4 regions of the Pseudomonas sp. TNT2022 ID642 genome follow, and region 4 is predicted to be linked to each of the others. Evidence: predicted binding sites of a transcription regulator. Region 4 holds the regulator's gene; each other region holds the start of a gene.
The links. Region 4 encodes FliA, which starts transcription of late flagellar genes. Its sites were predicted from a motif close to CTAAAGTTTNNNNNNNNNNNGCCGNTAA; they were not measured.
Positions count from the first base shown of each region.

Region 1: the regulator FliA is predicted to act here: its motif matches at 2,774-2,801, upstream of M5G26_RS26035 (flagellar protein MotY).
Region 2: the regulator FliA is predicted to act here: its motif matches at 3,661-3,688, upstream of M5G26_RS04680 (methyl-accepting chemotaxis protein).
Region 3: the regulator FliA is predicted to act here: its motif matches at 2,734-2,761, upstream of motA (flagellar motor stator protein MotA).

Region 1 covers NZ_JAMDGW010000033.1:215,624-220,986, forward strand. Annotated here, with positions in the region: gene M5G26_RS26025 (hypothetical protein) at 1-318, shown strand, start outside; gene M5G26_RS26030 (argininosuccinate synthase) at 452-1,669, opposite strand; gene M5G26_RS26035 (flagellar protein MotY) at 1,799-2,707, opposite strand; gene pyrC (dihydroorotase) at 2,868-3,914, shown strand; gene rnt (ribonuclease T) at 3,911-4,588, shown strand; gene M5G26_RS26050 (peroxiredoxin) at 4,667-5,269, opposite strand.
Region 2 covers NZ_JAMDGW010000005.1:19,713-25,075, reverse strand. Annotated here, with positions in the region: gene M5G26_RS04695 (TonB-dependent siderophore receptor) at 1-1,909, opposite strand, end outside; gene M5G26_RS04690 (FecR domain-containing protein) at 1,998-2,999, opposite strand; gene M5G26_RS04685 (sigma-70 family RNA polymerase sigma factor) at 2,999-3,499, opposite strand; gene M5G26_RS04680 (methyl-accepting chemotaxis protein) at 3,804-5,363, shown strand, end outside.
Region 3 covers NZ_JAMDGW010000016.1:5,599-10,961, forward strand. Annotated here, with positions in the region: gene asd (archaetidylserine decarboxylase) at 1-248, opposite strand, end outside; gene rhdA (thiosulfate sulfurtransferase) at 267-1,082, opposite strand; gene M5G26_RS16480 (HDOD domain-containing protein) at 1,125-2,663, opposite strand; gene motA (flagellar motor stator protein MotA) at 2,830-3,681, shown strand; gene motB (flagellar motor protein MotB) at 3,685-4,767, shown strand; gene M5G26_RS16495 (sterol desaturase family protein) at 4,859-5,363, shown strand, end outside.
Region 4 covers NZ_JAMDGW010000044.1:4,649-10,011, reverse strand. Annotated here, with positions in the region: gene M5G26_RS28785 (chemotaxis protein CheA) at 1-1,147, opposite strand, end outside; gene M5G26_RS28780 (protein phosphatase CheZ) at 1,202-1,990, opposite strand; gene M5G26_RS28775 (chemotaxis response regulator CheY) at 2,009-2,380, opposite strand; gene fliA (RNA polymerase sigma factor FliA) at 2,547-3,287, opposite strand; gene fleN (flagellar synthesis regulator FleN) at 3,284-4,114, opposite strand; gene flhF (flagellar biosynthesis protein FlhF) at 4,231-5,363, opposite strand, start outside.

The DNA.
Region 1 (5,363 bases), on a different contig from region 4:
CCTGCGGACAGCAACACAAAGTCGAGTCTGATTGTTCAGCACAACATTCAGTTGCCCGCGTGGGTCAGCAACCTGCACCTCATTGACGCGCGAGATGTCGACGCGTCGAAAGAGTTAGCCACGATTCTGGAAAATATCCGCAACCTCGACAGGAAAACTGCCCGTGTGGTGGTATTTCTTTCCAATCACGTCTCGGACGTTGTATTGACAAAAAATGCGCTGCTGCAAATCAAGCAGGTAAAAAAAGGCTCAGGCAAAACGCTTTGTATTGTTTATAACCTGTGCTCACAAGCGGTGACGCTCCTGGGACGGGCATGAAAGATGAGTCGTAGCCACAAGCGCGAAGACCAGGAACGCGGCTCGATCAGAGGCAGACAAAGAATTATGCAAAAAGGGCGACCTTGTCTCGATGACAAGGCCGCCCTTTTTATTGCGCGTCAGTCTGGAACGCTTAGAACAACTTGCGGCCCTTGTTGGCAGCAATGCGCATGCGCAGCGCGTTGAGCTTGATGAAGCCCGCCGCGTCGGCCTGGTTGTAAGCACCGCCGTCTTCTTCGAAGGTCGCGATGTTGGAATCGAACAGCGAGTCGTCGGACTTGCGGCCAGTGACGATCACGTTGCCTTTGTACAACTTCAGGCGCACAACGCCGTTCACGTTGACCTGGGACGCGTCGATCATCTGTTGCAGCATTAGACGCTCAGGGCTCCACCAGTAACCGGTGTAGATCAGGCTGGCGTATTTCGGCATCAGCTCGTCTTTGAGGTGAGCGACTTCGCGGTCCAGGGTGATCGATTCGATGGCGCGGTGAGCGCGCAGCATGATGGTGCCGCCCGGGGTTTCGTAGCAACCACGGGACTTCATGCCGACGTAACGGTTCTCGACGATGTCGAGACGGCCGATACCGTGGGCACCACCGATTTTGTTCAGCGTCGCCAGCACGGTGGCCGGAGTCATTTCGACGCCGTCCAGTGCGACGATGTCGCCGTTGCGGTAGGTCAGTTCCAGGTATTGCGCTTTATCAGGAGCGTTCTCCGGGGAGACGGTCCATTTCCACATGTCTTCTTCGTGCTCGGTCCAGGTGTCTTCCAGCACGCCGCCTTCATAGGAGATGTGCAGCAGGTTGGCGTCCATCGAGTACGGGGACTTCTTCTTGCCGTGACGCTCGATCGGGATCGCGTGCTTCTCGGCGTAGTCCATCAGCTTCTCGCGGGACAGCAGGTCCCACTCACGCCAAGGCGCAATCACTTTTACGCCCGGCTTGAGCGCGTAGGCACCCAGTTCGAAACGCACCTGGTCGTTGCCCTTGCCGGTGGCGCCGTGGGAAATGGCGTCAGCGCCGGTTTCGTTGGCGATTTCGATCAGACGTTTGGCGATCAGCGGACGTGCGATGGAGGTACCCAGCAGGTACTCACCTTCGTAAACGGTGTTGGCGCGGAACATCGGGAATACGAAGTCACGCACGAACTCTTCGCGCAGATCGTCGATGTAGATTTCTTTGACGCCCATGGCCTGAGCCTTGGCGCGGGCCGGCTCGACCTCTTCGCCTTGACCGAGATCAGCGGTGAAGGTCACCACTTCACAGTTATAAGTATCCTGCAGCCACTTGAGGATCACCGAAGTGTCCAGGCCGCCGGAATACGCCAGAACGACCTTGTTTACGTCCGCCATGCCATCACTCCACGGGGTTCTACGGAAAGCCGAGGAGTCTAACGCCCAAACGCGATAATTTACAGAGGCGCGACAGCTTAAGACGACAAAGCGACAGAATCTGTCGAGAGCGCGACGATGACCGACGGGTCAGGAAGTCGCTGCGGTGCTGGCTGGCGTGCTCGCTTGCGGTGCTGGAGCCGTGGTCGGTGCCACACGTGCAAGCTTCACTGCAACCCGACGGTTCTTCGCCCGGTTGGCCGCATTGGTGTTCGGAACCAATGGGTATTGTTCACCGTGGAAACGTACTGTGATCTGGGATTCGGCGATGCCATTGGCCTTGAAGAAGTCGACCACTGCAAGCGCCCGGCGCCGCGACAGTTCACGGTTGGTCAGGCGATTGCCGCTGTTGTCGGAATGACCGTCGAGTTCGATGTGATTGACTGTCGGATCAGCCTTCATGAACTCGAGCATCACTTGCAGTTTGGCCTTGGCGGCGGAGTCCAGGTCGACACCCTCGCCTGGGAAGCCGATCTGCGACTGCTTGATCTGGTCGAAATTCTGCGGCAGCAATTTCGCCACACAGGTCTGATAGTCGTTAAACGCCTTGCTGAATTTCACCGGCAATAAACGCACTTCCGAGACGCGGCCATCGCCAGACGCGCGACGCACGACCGGGCTGCGTCCGTCCAGCAGGCCGCTGATCAAACCGCCGGCCTGCGACTGTGAACTGCTGAACAACACGTTGCCGCTGCCGAGCCGCACAGAGCCCAGATTGATGTCACCACGCCCCGGCTGCCAAGGTGCAGCTGCCGCGAGCAACGTCGCCGAACCACCGCCAAGCATGGCGTTGTAGGCATTCAGACGGAAGATCGCCTGTTCGCCGGCCTTGCGCACGAACTCACCCGAGCCGAAATCGGTGATCGGTTGGGTCAGACGACATTCGAACTTGTCGCCGGCGACCGTCCACTCAATGTTCTCCAGACGGGTCTGGTACGTGAGCGCCATCGCCGGAAGGCTGGCAAACACACTGAGCAAGGCTAAATAACGCTGGCGCACGGGAGGCTCCATTGGCTTCTGAAACACAAAGACCGATTCACACTATGTTTACGGCATACCTACGGGATATCGGAAGGTTCCCGCAAAACTTGATAGCGAGTGCCTGCAAGAGTCTTTTCCGGTAGCATTCGCCTCAGTTTGACCCGCCTGGAATCCCCTCATGTCCGACCGCCTGACCCTGCTGCGTCCCGACGACTGGCACATTCATCTTCGCGATGGTGCCGTGTTGACCAATACCGTTGCCGATGTTGCGCGCACGTTTGGCCGCGCCATCATCATGCCCAACCTGGTACCTCCGGTGCGCAACGCCGCTGAAGCCGACGGCTATCGCCAGCGGATTCTCGCTGCCCGCCCGGCCGGCAGTCGCTTCGAGCCGCTGATGGTGCTGTACCTCACCGACCGCACCCAGCCCGAAGAAATTCGTGAAGCCAAGGCCAGTGGTTTTGTGCACGCTGCCAAGCTGTACCCGGCCGGCGCCACGACCAACTCCGATTCCGGGGTGACCAGCATCGACAAGATCTTCCCGGCGCTGGAAGCCATGGCCGAAGTCGGCATGCCGCTGCTGATCCACGGTGAAGTCACCCGTGGTGATGTCGACGTGTTCGACCGCGAAAAGATTTTCATCGATGAGCACATGCGCCGCGTGGTGGAGCGCTTCCCGACGCTGAAAGTGGTGTTCGAACACATCACCACCGGCGACGCCGTGCAGTTCGTCAACGAGGCCTCGGCCAACGTAGGCGCGACCATCACCGCACATCACCTGCTGTACAACCGCAACCACATGCTGGTGGGCGGGATTCGGCCGCACTTCTATTGCCTGCCGATCCTCAAGCGCAATACGCATCAGGAAGCCCTGCTCGACGCCGCCACCAGTGGCAGCGCGAAGTTCTTCCTCGGCACCGATTCGGCGCCGCACGCCCAGCACGCCAAGGAAGCCGCTTGCGGTTGCGCCGGCTGCTACACCGCGTACGCCGCCATCGAGATGTACGCCGAAGCCTTCGAACAGCGTAACGCGCTGGAAAAACTCGAAGCCTTCGCTAGCCTCAACGGCCCGCGTTTCTACGGCCTGCCGGCGAACATCGATCGCATCACCCTGGTTCGTGAAGAATGGACCGCCCCGACCAGCCTGCCATTCGGCGAGCTGACCGTTATCCCGCTGCGCGCCGGTGAAAAACTGCGCTGGCGCCTGCTGGAGGAACACGCGTGAGTGAAGACCATTTCGATGACGAACTGGACGGTCAAAGTGGCGGCGGCGGTTCCCGTCACCCGATGGCAGCACGCTTTCGCGGCTACCTGCCGGTTGTCGTCGACGTAGAAACCGGCGGTTTCAACTCGGCCACCGATGCATTGCTGGAGATTGCTGCAACCACCATCGCCATGGATGAAAAGGGTTTTGTTTACCCCGATCACACCTACTTCTTCCGTGTTGAGCCGTTCGAAGGCGCCAACATTGAAGCGGCGGCGCTGGAGTTCACCGGGATCAAGCTGGATCACCCGCTGCGCATGGCGGTCAGCGAAGAAACCGCGCTGACTGACATCTTCCGTGGTATCCGCAAGGCGCTGAAGGCCAATGGCTGCAAGCGCGCTATTCTCGTTGGTCACAACAGCAGCTTCGACCTTGGCTTCCTCAACGCGGCCGTTGCGCGTCTGGACATGAAGCGCAACCCGTTCCACCCGTTCTCCAGCTTCGACACCGCGACGCTTGCCGGTCTGGCGTACGGTCAAACCGTACTGGCAAAAGCCTGCCAGGCCGCCGACATCGATTTCGACGGTCGCGAGGCGCACTCGGCGCGTTACGACACCGAGAAAACCGCTGAGCTGTTCTGCGGCATCGTCAACCGCTGGAAACAGATGGGCGGCTGGGAAGATTTCGACGACTGATTGATGGTTATCGGGTGAATCCCGCGCATAAAAAAACCGGCCACGTAGGCCGGTTTTTTTGTACCTCGACGTTACGCCTTACAGGGCAGCAGCGTTCTCGGTCAGGTATGCAGCAACGCCTTCTGGCGAAGCGTTCATGCCTTTGTCGCCTTTTTTCCAGTTGGCAGGGCAGACTTCGCCGTGCTCTTCGTGGAATTGCAGAGCGTCGACCAGACGGATCAGCTCTTCCATGTTACGGCCCAGCGGCAGGTCGTTGATGATCTGCGAGCGAACCACGCCTTTGTCGTCGATCAGGAACGCGCCACGGAAAGCCACGCCGCCTTCGGATTCAACGTCGTAAGCCTTGGCGATGTCGTGCTTCATGTCGGCAGCCATGGTGTATTTCACCTGACCGATGCCGCCATTGTTCACTGGAGTGTTGCGCCATGCGTTGTGAGTGAAGTGCGAGTCGATCGACACAGCGATCACTTCAACGTTGCGTGCCTTGAAGTCAGCCATGCGGTTGTCCAGAGCGATCAGTTCGGACGGGCAGACGAAGGTGAAGTCCAGTGGGTAGAAGAACACCAGGCCGTATTTGCCTTTGATGGCCGAGGACAGGGTGAAGCTGTCAACGATCTCGCCATTGCCGAGTACGGCCGGGACGGTGAAGTCAGGGGCTTGTTTGCCTACGAGTACGCTCATTGATATCTCCTGGTGTAAAAACTTGAAGTTCAGGGTCCGCGCCAGCCTGCCACCCTCAGGCGACAGCCCTGTGACACGAACCCCCTTCGCAAGG
Region 2 (5,363 bases), on a different contig from region 4:
ACTTCAAACCGACCTCCCATTGTGTGCCGTCGGTAGGGGCCAGTGGGTTACCGGCGCTGTCGGCGTAGGAGTTAGGGTTAAACGATTCGGAGTAGCTGATATACGGCGCGAGTCCGTTATCGAACAGGTACAGCGCACCCGCACGGCCAGTGAGCTTGGTGCGGCGATCATTGATCTCTGTGCCAACCGGACGCCCGGCTTCAGCGATACGGTTTTCGTCCGACGTCTCGACCCAGTCCTGGCGCAGGCCCAGCGAGAAGCGCCATTTATCCATCTCGATCAAGTCTTGCAGGTAAACCCCGGTCTGCTCCAGACGCCGCAGGTAACTGGTCTCCCCGTACATATCGATGGCCGAGTTGCCGTACACCGGGTTGAACGCATCGATCGGTGCAAGACCGCCACTGGTCCAGTCGACCACGGTTTTGCGTCGCTGGTAGTCCGCGCCCATCAGCACGGTGTGTTTGGTCGCGCCGGTGAAAAATTCCGCCTGGAGCATGTTGTCGACGATGAACGCATGCAGACGCTCGTCACCACCGGTGTAGTAGCGGTTCAGCTCGTTGCTGGTCGGCGAGGTCCAGCCATAGGCGTAGACCTGATCCATGTTCACTTTGGAATCCAGGTAACGGAAATTCTGGCGAGCGGTGAAGACGTCGTTGAAGCGATGTTCGAATTGATAACCGAATGATTGCTGATCACGGGAATAGCCATCGACGCCCGGCTCCCCTTCGAAGAAGTGTGGCGAGATACGGTTGCCGTTACGCTGATGAATCGTGCCGGCGGCCGGCACACCGCCGTGGTAGCCGCCATCCGGATCGTGTTGCAGGTAAGCCTGCAGTGTCAGCGAAGTGTCTTCACTGAAATCGATGCTCAGGGTGGGTGCGAGGGCGAAGCGCTTTTCCTTGTTGTGGTCGAATTGCGTGTCGGACTGATCCGTCAACCCGATCAGACGATAGGCAATACGCTTGTCGTCATCGACCGGGCCGCTGAAGTCAAAACCAAACCCGCGCTGACCCTGCGTGCCGACCGTGGCCTGCACCTGATGGTAAGCCTCGTACAGTGGTTTTTTGCTGGTCAGCGCCACCAGTCCGCCTGGCGAACTGCGGCCGTACAGCACCGACGACGGGCCCTTGAGAATGTCCACGCGCTCAAGGAAATACGGATCGACCTGCATGGTGCTGTAAGTGCCGCTGTCGCCCATCGACTTGAGGCCGTCGAGGTAAATATTGTCCACCGAGCCGTCGTTGAAGCCGCGCATGGCCACATAGTCGTAACGGTGAGTAGCGCCGTAGGGGTTGGTCAACACGCCGGGGGTGTAGCGCATTGTTTGTGAGACAGTCTGCGAACCTTGATCGTCCATTTGCTCGCGAGTGACCACGGACACGCTCTGCGAAGTTTCCAGCAACGCGGTACTGGTCTTTGTGGCGATCTGGCTGTGGGTGGCGTTGTAGCCGTCCATGCTGCCCAAGGCGTTGCCGAGGGCGAAGCCTTTGATGTCGGTGGTCGGCAGGGCCAGCGCTTCGGTTTCAGCGAGCGGACGCAGGACGTAGCTGCTGCCATCCTGGCTGACCGCTTCCAGACCGGAGCCACCGAGCAAATGGCTTAACGCCTGATCGGTCGAATATTCACCCTGTACGCCCGGCGATTGCCGGCCCTGAGTTTGCTGCGGGGTCATCGACAACGTGATGCCAGCCTGACGTGCAAATTGATTCAGCGCCTCACCCAGCGGGCCCGCTGTAATGTTGTAGCCATGGCTGACTTCACTGGCCGCTGGATTATCCGCCATGCTCAAACCGGGCATCACACCAACGCCCAGCACCGTGGAAAAAAGCGCTGCCCGAACGGCGTGGCGCAACAGGCCCGATTCGGCAGTGAAATGCAGAGAGTTCTTACAGGTGGCGCGGACAGTCATTGTAGGTTTCCGTAGGAAGTCGCAAACGCTTGAATTGAAGTGCTTACTGACTAAGCCGAACCTGCTGCGAAAACCCGCCAAAATAATTTCAGGCAACGCGCTCCAGCGTCACCCACCAACGAGTGCGATAGCGCAATTGCACCGGCAACGTCTGCGGCAGAACCGCCAGCAGTTTGTCGGTGTCTTCCAGGCGGAAAACGCCGGACAAGCGCAGATCTGCCACTTGCGACGCACAGTTCAGAAAGCCCTGACGATAACGCGCGACTTCGGCGATAAAGTCACCCAGACGCATGTTGCGCGTGACGATCAAGCCATCGACCCAGGCGCCGGCATCCATATCCAGCGTCGGGGCCTGGCGTACCTGGTGGTGGTCGATCAGATAACTCTGCCCGGCGAGTGCGTCTACCGAAATGCCGCCGGCGTGGATGGCAACCTCGCCATGGGTGACGCTGAGCCGTGTGCAATCATTGTCCTGACGCAGGATGAATCGGGCATGGACCGGCTCATAAGTGCCGTGACGGTTTTGTACCCGCAGCGGCCGATCAGACGGTGCGCCCTCGTCGGAGCCACCACACGTGACGATGATTTCACCGCGAGTCAGCTTGATCAGGCGCTGTTGCGCCGTGTAATCCAGATCCACCGCGCTGGCAGTGTTCAACTCGATCCGGGTACCGTCCGGCAACTGGAAGCCGCGTCGCTCACCCGTCGCGGTGGCGTAATCGGCGCTCCATTGCTGCCACGCGGCAGTGTCCTTGGCCAGCCAGGCGGCAGAACCCATCAGCAATGCGCCAGACAATAGCTTCAAAGCCTGTCGCCGACCCAAACCCTGCGCACTGTTTTCCAGGGTGTTGAATGCCACTTGCGCACCGGGCACCGCACGCAGGTTATTGCTCAACTCGGCTTGCAGCGACTGCACCCGTTGCCAGGCCAGTTCGTGCTCATGGTGTTCGGCGCGCCACTGTTCGCACTGGCGATTCAAACGGGAGTTGCCATGGTTGTTGCGCAAGCGCAGCAGCCAATGGATGGCTTGTTTGACCACTTGTTGCTGTGGCTCTGCACGGCGCCCGAGTGCGGCGTTATCCAAGGGCATCAGCTTTCGTACCGCAACACATAGCAGTGATACAGCGCATCGGCGACATAACGTTCAACCGAACGTAACGACAGTCCCATCTGTTCGGCGATCTGCTTGTGGGTCAACCCTTCGCACTGCGCCAGCAGAAACGCCTGACGCACTTTCGGCTTCAGTCCTTCAAGCATCCGCGCAATGCTCTCCAGCAGTTCGATCACCAGCGTCCGGGCTTCGGCACTCGGTGTTTCGGCTTCGGGCAAATGGGCGATGGTTTCCAGATAGGCGCGTTCGATTTCTTCACGGCGCCAATGGTCGATCACCAACCCGCGAGCGATGGAACGCAGGAAGGCGCGAGGCGCATTGAGTTCGAGACGTTCGGTGCGTTGCAGCAGGCGGACGAAGGTGTCCTGAGCCAGATCCGCTGCATCCGCCGCATTGCCCAGCCGCGCGCGCAGCCATGCGTTGAGCCAGCCGTGATGACTACTGTAAAGCGCCTGTACAGCGAACTCAGGTGAGGACATGAACGCGAACGTCACAAATGATAATTAGTCGCATTGTCGGTAAGGGTTGCAGAATTTGCAACTGCCGCTCGAACATTGCTCCTGAAAAACCTCACCGCGAGCGCTCTGGCACGCCGTTCGGCGGGAATCCACCAGAAATGCCATCCATTTCCCGCACAACCCTAAGATTTCTCCGACATGTGCCGACAGACTGGTGAGACATGCGTGCACCAAAGTAGAGCGGCCAGAAGAACGCTGCCTGCGCTGTACATGGAATGTTGCATCCGGAACGCATCCCCACTTTTCGCATAAGAAGTCCCATGAAATGAATCTCAAGTTCAGCCATAAAATCCTGTTGGCCGCCTCGGGCGTCGTGGTCCTGGCGTTCGCGCTGTTCACCCTCTACAACGACTACCTGCAGCGAAACACCATTCGCCAGAACCTTCAGTCCTCCGTGCAGCAGGCCGGTGATCTGACCGCCAGCAGCGTGCAGAACTGGATGAGCGGGCGGATCCTGGTGCTGGAAAACCTTGCGCAAAACGTCGCGCATCAGGGCAAGGACGCCGATTTCCCGGGCCTGGTCGATCAGCCGGCCTTCACCTCGAACTTCCAGTTCACTTACGTCGGTCAGGCCAACGGTGTGTTCACCCAGCGCCCTGACGCGAAGATGCCGGACGGCTACGACCCGCGTCAGCGCCCTTGGTACAAGCAAGCAGTCGCTGCCGACAAAACCATGCTGACGCCGCCGTACATGGCTGCCGTTGGCGGGCTGGTGGTGACCATCGCCATGCCGGTGAAAAAGAACGGCGAACTGCTCGGCGTGGTCGGTGGTGACCTGAGCCTGGAAACCCTGGTGAAGATCATCAACTCGGTGGACTTCGGTGGCCTCGGCCATGCGTTTCTGGTCAGTGCCGACGGTCAGGTGATCGTCAGCCCGGACAAAGATCAGGTGATGAAAAACCTGAAAGACATCTACCCGAACACCAGCGTGCGCATCGAGAAGGGCAACCAGAACGTCGTGCTCAATGGCCAGGAACGTATTCTGTCGTTTACCCCGGTCAGCGACCTGCCGAATGCGCAGTGGTACATCGGTCTGTCGATCGACCGCGACAAAGCCTACGCCGCCCTCAGCCAATTCCGCACCTCGGCGCTGATCGCGATGTTTGTTGCTGTGGCTGCGATTGCGCTGCTGCTGAGCCTGTTGATCAACGTGTTGATGCGTCCGCTGACCACCATGGGCCGCGCGATGCAGGACATTGCTCAGGGCGAAGGCGACCTGACCCGTCGTCTGGTGGTCGAGAGCAAAGACGAGTTCGGTGAATTGGGCAGCGCGTTCAACCAGTTCGTTGAACGGATTCATGCGTCGATTTCCGAAGTGTCCTCGGCAACCCGTCATGTGCACGACTTGTCACAACGGGTAATGGCATCGTCCAACGCTTCGATCGTCGGCTCCGATGAACAAAGCGCGCGCACCAACAGCGTGGCTGCCGCGATCAACGAGTTGGGCGCCGCCACTCAGGAAATCGCCCGCAACGCCGCCGATGCTTCGCAACACGCCAGTGGCGCGAGCGAGCAGGCCGATGACGGTCGTCAGGTGGTCGAGCAAACCATTCTGGCGATGACTGAGCTGTCGCAGAAGATCAGCCTGTCGTGCACGCAGATCGAAACCCTGAACGCCAGCACCGACAACATCGGCCACATCCTCGATGTGATCAAAGGCATTTCGCAACAGACCAACCTGCTGGCGCTCAACGCCGCGATCGAAGCGGCGCGTGCCGGTGAAGCCGGGCGTGGTTTTGCCGTGGTGGCGGACGAGGTGCGAAACCTCGCGCACCGCACCCAGGAATCGGCCGAAGAGATCCACAAAATGATCACCTCGCTGCAG
Region 3 (5,363 bases), on a different contig from region 4:
CCCGGGGTTTCGTCCAGCGGACGCGCGCCGTCTTTCAGGGCACGGGTGAAGAAGGCGTTGAAGTGCTCGTAAGCGGTCAGGTCTTCGACCAGCGCTTGCGACATGTCCACTTGGTAGCGCTTGGCGAACCATTGGGTGAAGGCATTCTTGAACCAGCGCACGCGGCACTCGGCAATGCAGCCGGCCAGGCGCGACAGCAGGTGATGCGGCAGCAGGTACTGGCTGAGGATAAACAGACGCTCTTTCATTAGTTGTCCTTAAAAACCTTAAATCTCGACTGGCGTGTCAGGGTGGTTGCCCCATTCGCCCCAGGAACCGGCGTAGCCCTTGACCCGCGGATAACCGAGGGACTTGGCCACCAGATAAGTGAAGCCCGACCGGTGATGGGTCTGGCAGTGGGTAATGATTTCTTTGTCCTTGGTGATCCCGAGGTCTTCGAGGATCTGCGGCATGTCTGTGCGAATACGCAACTGACGGGCCTTGTCCATGCCCGCCGTCCACTCGAAGTTGACCGCACCGGGGATGTGCCCGGCCTTGGCGGCCAGTACTTTCTCGCCGGAGTATTCCAGCGGCCCGCGCGCGTCCCAGATCGCCAGATCGGCAGCACCGAGACGGCTTTGCAGATATTCGCGCGTGGCAGTCGGCTCGTCGTGCAAAGTCAACGGCAGTGGGCCACCGACGGCTGCTGGCACTTGGATCGACATTGGCATGCCATCTGCCAGCCATGCCGGCAGACCACCGTCTATATAGTGGTATTTATCGTGACCAATGACGTCGAGCAGCCAGATGAAGCGCCCGGCCCAGCCGCCGCCTTCGTCGTCATAGACCACGTAGACCGCGTCTTTGCGGTGGCCCAGTTCACCGAATAACGCTTCGAGATCGGCTTTGGCCGGCAGCAGGCCCGGCGCCGGCGGCTGGCCGAGCTGGGTGCGTTTCGGGTCGACAAAGCGTGCGCCGGGGATATGGCCCTCGGTGTAACGGGCAGGGCTGGTCAGGTCCACCAGAATCAGTTCGCCCGACTCGAGACGCGGGAGCAAGTCGCTCGGTTCGATGACGAGCGGCAAGCCAGAGAAGTCAGACATGTGAGGTCTCCAGAGCACAAAGGGGAGGATTGTAGCGCAGCCTCATCGGCCACGGCTGCTAAAGCTGTGCAGGGCTTTTTCGATGCACTGCGCGGTTTTGCCAAAGGCTTGCACGGTGATGTCGGCGAATGGCCCGCCGCCCTGATCGGCAACGACGATCATGATCACCCGGCCGTTATTGACCAGTGAGCGCAGGAACAAATGCTCGCCGCGAAACAGCGTGCGCAGGCTCGCGGGCAGCAAGGCGGAGAATTGCGCATCGTTCTCTGGAGTGATGCGTACCTGCGCCTGTTGCGCGAGCAGCCGTTGCAGGACTTTGCTCTGGCCGACGACAAAATTCAGCGCCGCCGCTTCTTTCGGCAGGCCCGCGGTTTGATGCACGCGCAGATTGGACTGCGTGCGGTCGGCCATCAGGATCATCACGCGGCGCATGCCGCTGGCGACCAGCGCATCGCGAGCGGCGACGGTCAGGCTCATGGCATTGGTGAAGCGGCTTGGCTCGGCCAATAGCTCGGCGCATTGCTGGCGCCATTGCGTCAGATCTTCCGAGGTTGGCGCAGCGGCGGGCAGCATGCCGGCCGGCAAACGATGGGTGCCCCACGGCCATAGCAATGAAACTGCCGGGTGCCACAAGTCCGGCATCGCATGGTGGCGCGCACTGTTGGCGGCTTGCTGGTGCAACTGTTGTTGCACCTCGTCCATGGAAATCTGCAGATAAAGGCTGGTCAGGTATTGCCAGCGTTCGCTGTGCGGACTGTCCCAGGCCTGCTGTGCCGACAACGCCAGACCGTTGGCCAGCAGTACGGTGTTGGCCGGCTGGTTGAGCCAGCGGCGCAGGGTGGGGTCATCGTCGAGGCGATTTTGCTGGCGCAACGGATGCTCGCTGTCGCGGGCGATGCGCAGCACTTTCACCAGCTCGCGCTGTTCGCTGAGCAGCAATTTATAGCCTTGCTGCACCCAGATCGGCAGATGCCAGGCCTGCACCAGCGCTTCTGCGATTTTCAGCAGACGTACACCAAACAATTGTTTTTCGACCACGCGCGCTGATTCGCCCTTGTGGATAACCCGCAGTTCCCATTCTTCAAGCAATTGCGGATAGGTCAGCGCCAATGGCCAAAGCGGCGACAAAAACAGCAGGCTGCCCCAATGAATGTCCTGCCACAGCCGCGCCAGGCGACTGGCGAAAAAACCGTTGGCCTGTTGCGTTGCATGCTGGCTGATCATCTGCAACTGGCGCAGGGCTTTGGGAATTTGCATCTGCGGCTCGGCGGGCAACCGCGCCAGCAGTTCTTCTGTACGGGCAAGGCCGAGGCGATTGATCGCCACCTCAAGATTTTCCGCCGGCGCGGCCATGGTGCCATGGGTGTGACGATTCGCCTCACGGATGATGCTCAAGGCCAGTGCCGGGCTGTCCTGCATCAGGTCGGCAATGTCGCGCAGCGAGCTGCGATTGTCACGGATCGCCCGGCAGACTTTGTCGTGAGCCTCTTGCGGTACGGGCAGTCGCACGCCATCGAGCAACTTTACCCAGCCGTCGAGGGTGGTCGGTTTTGCGTGTGGGACGTTCGTTTCATTAGCCATGTCTGGACGGGATCTTCACTGACTGTAGACGCGCCCGGCATGGGCTAAATTGGCTTTTCGCCTGAACTGGCTATAGTCTGGCGCAGTTTTGCCGATAAGTAGAAGAAGAGATTTTTTAACTTCCGAATATGACCTTGAACCCGACTTAAGTAAGTACTTTCTACCTATGGCTAAAATTATCGGCATCATCGTCGTATTCGCGAGCGTGCTCGGCGGATACGTGCTCTCCCACGGCAAGATTGCCGCCCTGATCCAGCCCTTCGAGGTGTTGATCATCGGTGGTGCTGCACTCGGTGCATTCCTGCAGGCCAACCCTGGCTACATGACGATGCACGTGCTCAAGAAATCCCTGAGCATGTTCAGTTCGCGCTTCAGCCACACGTTCTATCTGGAAGTGCTCGGCCTGATCTACGAGATCCTCAACAAGAGCCGCCGCGAAGGCATGATGGCCATTGAAGGCGACATCGAAGATGCTGCCGCGAGCCCGATTTTCGCCAAGTACCCGGCAGTGCTCAAAGACGAACGCATGACCGCGTTCATCTGCGATTACCTGCGCATCATGTCGTCCGGCAACATGGCCCCGCACGAGCTGGAAGGCTTGTTCGACATGGAGCTGTACAGCCTCAAGGAAGACCTCGAGCACCCATCCCACGCGGTGAACGGCATCGCCGACGCCATGCCCGGTTTCGGTATCGTTGCGGCGGTACTCGGTATTGTGGTGACCATGGCCTCGCTGGGTGAAGGCGATCAGAAGTCCATCGGTCTGCACGTGGGTGCCGCACTGGTCGGTACCTTCTTCGGTATTCTCGCGGCGTACGGTTTCTTCGGCCCGCTGGCGCATTCCCTGGCCCACGATGCCAAGGAAGAGCTGAACGTCTACGAAGCCATCAAGGCCTCGCTGGTGGCTTCGGCTTCCGGCATGCCACCGTCGCTGGCAGTCGAGTTCGGTCGCAAGGTTCTGTACCCGGCTCACCGTCCAAGCTTTGCCGAGCTGGAACAAGCCGTTCGCGGTCGCTAAGAAATGGAAAATAATCAGCCGATTATCATCAAGCGCGTCAAGCGCATAGCCGGCGGGCATCACGGCGGGGCGTGGAAAATCGCCTTCGCCGACTTCGCCACGGCGATGATGGCGTTCTTCCTGGTGTTGTGGCTGCTGTCCACCGCCACGCCGGAGCAGAAGATCGCCATCGCCGGTTACTTCAAAGACCCGGTCGGCTTCTCTGAAAGCGGCACGCCGTACATCATTGACCTGGGCGGCACGCCGACCCTGGCGCCGGAAAACACCCTCAACCCGGAAGTGAAGTCGCAGCCGCAACCCGACAAGGTCACGGTCGACACCGAGCAGGTTGAAGGCATGGCCGAGCAGGTCGAGAAGGAACGTCTGGAGCTGCTCCTGCAAGAACTGCAGAACAAGGTCGACGAGAACCCGCAACTGCAGAAGTTCAAGGATCAGATCCTCTTCGAGATCACCCCGAACGGCTTGCGCATCCAGATCATGGACGCGGAAAACCGACCAATGTTCGACTCCGGTTCCGCACGTCTGAAGCCATACTTCGAAGACATCCTGCTGGCCATGGCTGACACCATCAAAGCAGTGCCGAACAAGATCAGCATCAGCGGCCACACCGACGCCAAGCCGTACACAGGGACCGGTGATTTCGGTAACTGGGAGCTGTCGGCCAACCGCGCCAACGCTGCGCGTCGTGCCTTGATCGCCGGCAGCTATCCGGATGCGCAAGTGGCGCGGGTCGTCGGTTATGCCTCGTCGGCGCTGTTCGACAAGGAAAACCCGTTCAACCCGGTCAACCGTCGTATCGACATTGTCGTGCTGACCAAGAAAGCCCAGGCGGCCATCGAAGGTGCGCAAGGTGCCGATCCAGCGAAACCTGCAGATCAAGGTCAGAACGGCGCCGCTCCGGCGACACCGGTTGACCCGAATGCACTGCCGGCGGATCAGCAACCGGTGCCGGCGCATGAGTTGCGCGAACGCTTGAACCTGTTCGACGACGCTGCGCCAAAACCGGCTGAGCCGGGGAGTGCGGCCCCAGCGCCTGCTCCCGCTGCTCCGCCAGCCACTGCCCCGGCTCCCGCGCCGAAGCAGTGATCCACAAAAAGCCACGGTCACCGTGGCTTTTTTGTATCTGCCTGCGTCGCAATGACCAGTCGCAGTTTTCGCAATCACGGAAGATCAGTAAATGGAAAGACTCAAAGCCTATTTTCAGCGGCACGGCAACGCTCCCTTCAAATTTGGCGAGGGGCGGGTCAGTGGCTACATTTCGGCCACCCTCGGGCTGTTGAGCCTGCTGGCGGTGTTCTGCTTCCTCTTCCCGGAATGGCTGACCACGGCCGAACTGCGCAAGGTCTATGACGAGCAGTTCGCGCGCACCACGTTGTTGCTCGGTCTGGTGCTGTCGTTCAGCCTCGGCACCCTGAATATCCTGCTGAACAAACGCAAACGCCTGGGGATTACCGGCCTGGTTGCATCGGGGTTGGCGGTATTTCTCGGTGGCACCAATGTTCAGGTCAGCTCGATCGGGCAGACGCCTTACTCGCTGGGTCTGGACTGGTTTGTCCTGGCGCTGCTGGTGTCGGCGATCGTGTTCATTCCTCTGGAGAAGCTCTATTCCAAGAATCCCGAGCAAAACATCCTGCGCCCGCACTGGCGCACCGACCTGACCTACTTTTTCGTCAGCCACATGC
Region 4 (5,363 bases):
TGATTTCGTCGAGACGTGCCGTGTCGACGCGCACGGTGGTTTCGGCTTCGCTCGCCGGTTTTTCCGGTGGCGGTGTCGCCGGCGCACGGGCCGGAGCCGGTGCAGCAGCGGCAGCCGGTTTTGGCGCTTCGGCTTTTGGCTCAGGCTTGGCGGCAGGCTTCGGCGCTGCAGCAACGGCCGGTGCCTTGGCGGCAGGTGTGGCGACGGTCGAAGCACTGCCAGCAGCGGCGGTGCCGACTTCGGAGAACTTGCCTTTGCCATGCAATTCGTCGAGCAGCGATTCGAACTCGTGATCGCTGATCAGATCGCTGCCAGCCGCGGCGGCCACGGGAGCAGCCGGCGCCGGTGCCGAGGCAATCGCTGACTCCAGCGCATCCACGGCAAAGTTGCCCTTGCCATGCAACTGATCAAGCAGGGCTTCGAATTCGTCGTCGGTGATGTCAGAGCTGTCACCCTTCGCCGGTGCCGCTGGGGCTGCCGCCGCTGGTGCAACCGCGTCCACCGCGAACTGGCCCTTGCCGTGCAACTGATCGAGCAACGACTCGAACTCGGCATCGGTGATTTCATCGCTCGCGGCTTCAGCGGCCGTTTGTGCAGGTGCAGCAGCGGCCGGGGCCTCGGCTTCGGCCTTGACGGCGTTCAGCGAATCCAGCAGCTGTTCGAATTCGTTATCGGTGATGTCGCCCGACGCGTCGCCTTCGACGACCAGCTCTTCGATCATCTCGGCCACTGGCGAAGCCGGGGCTTCGTCCGCCGATTGCGGTTCGGCCAGACGCGCCAGGGCGGCCAGCAGTTCCGGGGTAGCAGCGGTGATCGGTGCACGTTCGCGGACTTCGCTGAACATGCTGTTCACTGCGTCCAGTGCTTCGAGGACAACGTCCATCAGTTCTGCATCAACGCGACGCTCACCCTTGCGCAGGATGTCGAACACGTTTTCGGCGATGTGACAGCACTCCACCAGCTCATTGAGCTGAAGGAAGCCGGCGCCCCCTTTTACAGTGTGGAAACCGCGAAAAATTGCGTTGAGCAGATCTGCGTCATCCGGACGGCTTTCCAGCTCGACCAGTTGTTCGGACAGTTGCTCAAGAATCTCGCCGGCCTCAACCAGGAAATCCTGAAGGATCTCTTCATCGGCGCCGAAGCTCATTAATGGGGTGCTCCTACAGGTCTAAAAACCCAAAAAACCTAAAATTCCAAAACTCTAGAACCCGAGGCTGGATAACAAATCGTCCACATCGTCCTGACCGGACACAACGTCTTCTCGTTTATCGGCATGAATCTGCGGACCTTCACCCTGCGAGAGATGTTTTTGTGGATCTTTTTCTGCAAGCATCGCGGCGCGGTCATGTTCGATGCCCGCAAAGCGGTCGACCTGACTGGCCATGAGCACGAGTTTGAGCAAATTGCTTTCGACTTCGGTGACCAGTTGGGTCACACGCTTGATCACCTGACCGGTCAGGTCCTGGTAATCCTGGGCCAGCAGGATGTCGTTGAGATTGCTCGACACCGCACGGTTGTCCGTGCTGCTGCGTGACAGAAAACCGTCGACCCGGCGCGCCAGTTCACGGAACTCTTCAGCCCCGACCTCGCGACGCATGAAGCGACCCCAATCGGCGCTCAAAGTCTGGGCTTCGTCAGCCAGACCATTGACCACCGGTGTGGCGCTTTCCACCAGATCCATGGTGCGGTTGGCCGCGGCCTCTGTCAGCTTGACCACATAGCCCAGGCGTTCGGTGGCGTCGGTGATTTGCGACACTTCCTCGGCCTGCGGCATGTTCGGGTCGATCTGGAAGTTGACGATCGCACTGTGCAGTTCACGTGTGAGCTTGCCCACTTCCTGGTACAGGCCACGGTCACGGGTCTGATTGAGCTCATGGATCAGTTGCACAGCGTCACCGAACCTGCCTTTTTCAAGGCTTTCGACCAGTTCGACCGCGTGTTTTTTCAGGGTCGACTCGAAATCGCCCTGTGAAGATTCGTTATGCTCCATAGCTCCCCCGCGCGTTCATCAGCCGATGCGTTCGAAAATCTTCTCGATTTTGTCTTTCAACGCCTGAGCCGTGAAAGGTTTGACTACGTAGCCGTTCACACCGGCCTGAGCGGCCTCGATGATCTGCTCGCGCTTGGCTTCTGCAGTCACCATCAGCACTGGCAGGTGCTTGAGTTTTTCATCGGCACGCACGTGACGCAGCAGGTCGATACCGGTCATGCCCGGCATGTTCCAGTCCGTTACCAGAAAGTCGATGCTGCCGCTGTTGAGCACCGGAATGGCAGTCACGCCATCGTCAGCCTCGACGGTGTTGGTGAACCCAAGATCACGCAGCAGGTTCTTGATGATCCGCCGCATCGTTGAGAAGTCATCAACGATGAGGATTTTCATGTCTTTGTTCAATTCGACCTCCAAGCAGTCTTAAACGCGCCCAGCACCTGGACGCGCCACTTCAATCAATCGGCGCAGCACTCGAAGACTGTCTGGAGCACAACAGAGCAAGACCGGTGCCGTTCATCACCGCACCAGCCTCGTTCGCAGTGTCCCCACACTGCCTTCAGCGCGCTCGCCACTCCCCCAAACGCCCCCGCAAACGGGCCGCGCACTGGCTGTGTAACTGGCTGACCCGCGATTCACTGACGCCAAGGACTTCACCGATCTCCTTGAGGTTCAGCTCTTCGTCGTAGTACAGCGCCAACACCAGTCGCTCACGCTCCGGCAAATTGGCAATCGCGTCCGCCAGCGCCGCCTGGAAGCGTTCATCTTCCAGATCGCGTGACGGCTCCATATGAGCACTCGCGCCATCCTCGTGCAGCCCTTCGTGTTCGCCGTCCTGCAACAGGTCGTCGAAACTGAACAGGCGACTGCCCAAGGTGTCATTCAAAATCCCGTAGTAATCGTCGAGACTCAATTGGAGTTCGGCTGCAACCTCGTGATCTTTAGCGTCACGGCCGGTTTTAGCTTCAATTGAGCGAATTGCGTCGCTGACCATACGGGTATTGCGGTGAACCGAGCGTGGCGCCCAGTCCCCTTTGCGCACTTCGTCGAGCATCGCGCCGCGGATTCGTATGCCCGCGTACGTTTCGAAACTGGCGCCTTTGCTGGCGTCATATTTGGTCGAGACTTCGAGCAGGCCGATCATCCCGGCCTGGATCAGGTCTTCGACCTGCACACTCGCCGGCAAGCGTGCCAGCAAGTGGTAGGCAATGCGTTTGACCAGTGGCGCGTAACGCTCGATCAGCTCGTACTGCGCGTCACGTGCCGACTTCTTGTAGTAGTTCATACCGCTTGCGGTCATAGCACGGGCCCTGCCGTTTGCTGCACGAGGCGCTCGACGAAAAACTCAAGGTGGCCACGCGGGTTAGCGGGCAGCGGCCAGGTGTCGACCTTCTGCGCGATCGCCTTGAACGCCAGTGCGCACTTGGAACGCGGAAAGGCTTCGTACACCGCGCGCTGCTTCTGCACCGCTTTACGCACGCTTTCGTCGTAAGGCACGGCGCCGACGTATTGTAGAGCGACGTCGAGGAAGCGATCCGTGACCTTGGTCAACTTGGCGAACAGGTTGCGCCCTTCCTGCGGGCTCTGCGCCATGTTGGCGAGGACGCGGAAGCGGTTCATGCCGTAATCGCGGTTGAGCAATTTGATCAGCGCGTAAGCGTCGGTAATGGAAGTCGGCTCATCGCAGACCACCAGCAACACTTCTTGCGCGGCGCGTACAAAACTGACTACCGAGTCACCAATACCCGCAGCGGTGTCGATCACCAGTACGTCGAGATTGTCGCCGATGTCGCTGAACGCCTGAATCAGGCCGGCGTGTTGCGCCGGGCTCAGGTGGACCATGCTCTGCGTGCCGGACGCCGCCGGCACGATGCGAATGCCTCCGGGGCCTTGCAACAGCACGTCGCGCAATTCGCAACGGCCTTCGATGACGTCGGCCAGTGTGCGTTTAGGGGTCAGCCCCAACAATACGTCAACGTTCGCCAGACCGAGGTCGGCGTCCAGCAGCATGACCCGACGGCCAAGCTCTGCCAGCGCCAGCGACAAGTTCACTGACACGTTAGTCTTGCCGACGCCACCTTTGCCGCCGGTCACCGCGATCACCTGTACGGGATGCATGCTGCCCATGTTATTTCTTTACCTTGTCTTGCATAGACGGAGGCCACATTACTGGCTGCGCGTTCACAACCGGAACAATGCATGGCAGACCATCGATGTAGGTACAAAAACTGTTCATGAATACCTCAGCCTACCTGCTTGGTCGGGCTGTGATAGATATCAGCGAACATGTCAGCCATGGCTTCTTCGCTGGGTTCTTCCTGCATTTGCACGCTGACGGCGCGGCTGACCAGTTGATGACGGCGCGGCAGATGCAAATCATCCGGAATCCGTGGGCCATCGGTCAGGTACGCGACCGGCAATTCATGACTGATCGCCAGGCTCAACACTTCGCCAAGGCTGGCCGTTTCATCCAGTTTAGTCAGGATGCAGCCGGCAAGCCCGCAACGCTTGTAACTGTGATAAGCGGCGGTTAGAACCTGTTTCTGGCTGGTGGTTGCCAAGACCAGATAATTTTTTGAACGGATGCCACGCCCGGCCAGACTTTCGAGCTGCATGCGCAGCGCCGGATCGCTGGCTTGCAGGCCGGCAGTATCGATCAATACCACGCGTTTGCGTAGCAGTGGATCCAGTGCCTGCACCAGCGATTGGCCCGGATCGACGTGGGTCACTGGCACATTGAGAATCCGCCCCAGTGTCTTCAGTTGTTCCTGAGCGCCGATGCGGAAGCTGTCCATGCTCACCAGCGCGACATTCTGCGCGCCGTATTTCAGCACATAACGCGCGGCAAGCTTGGCGAGAGTCGTGGTCTTGCCCATGCCGGCAGGGCCGACCATGGCGATCACACCGCCCTCTTCCAGTGGCTCGACTTCCGGTACGGCAATCATCCGCGCCAGGTGCGCGAGCAACATGCGCCAGGCCTGACGGGGTTCTTCGATATCGGTGATCATCGCCAGCAGATCGCGCGACAACGGGCCGGACAGGCCGATACGTTGCAGACGACGATACAGATTGGCTTGCGCCGGACGGCTGCCTTGCAGCTGATTCCAGGCCAGGGTGCCGAGCTGAACTTCCATCAGCTCGCGCAGGCTGTTCAATTCGAAACGCATCGAATCCAGTGCACGCGGATCAACACCGCCGGAGGACTGCGCAGGCGCCGGGGCCGGACGCGCTGGAGCAGCGTAAGTCGGCTCGCTCAGCGGTTCAGCGGCAGTCAGCGGCAGGCCAGCGGTCAACGGCAGCCCGGCGAAGATCTGGCGATTGCTGTTGCCGTCGGCTTCGCCACGCAGGCTCAGTTCGGCCTGGGCGGTGACGATGC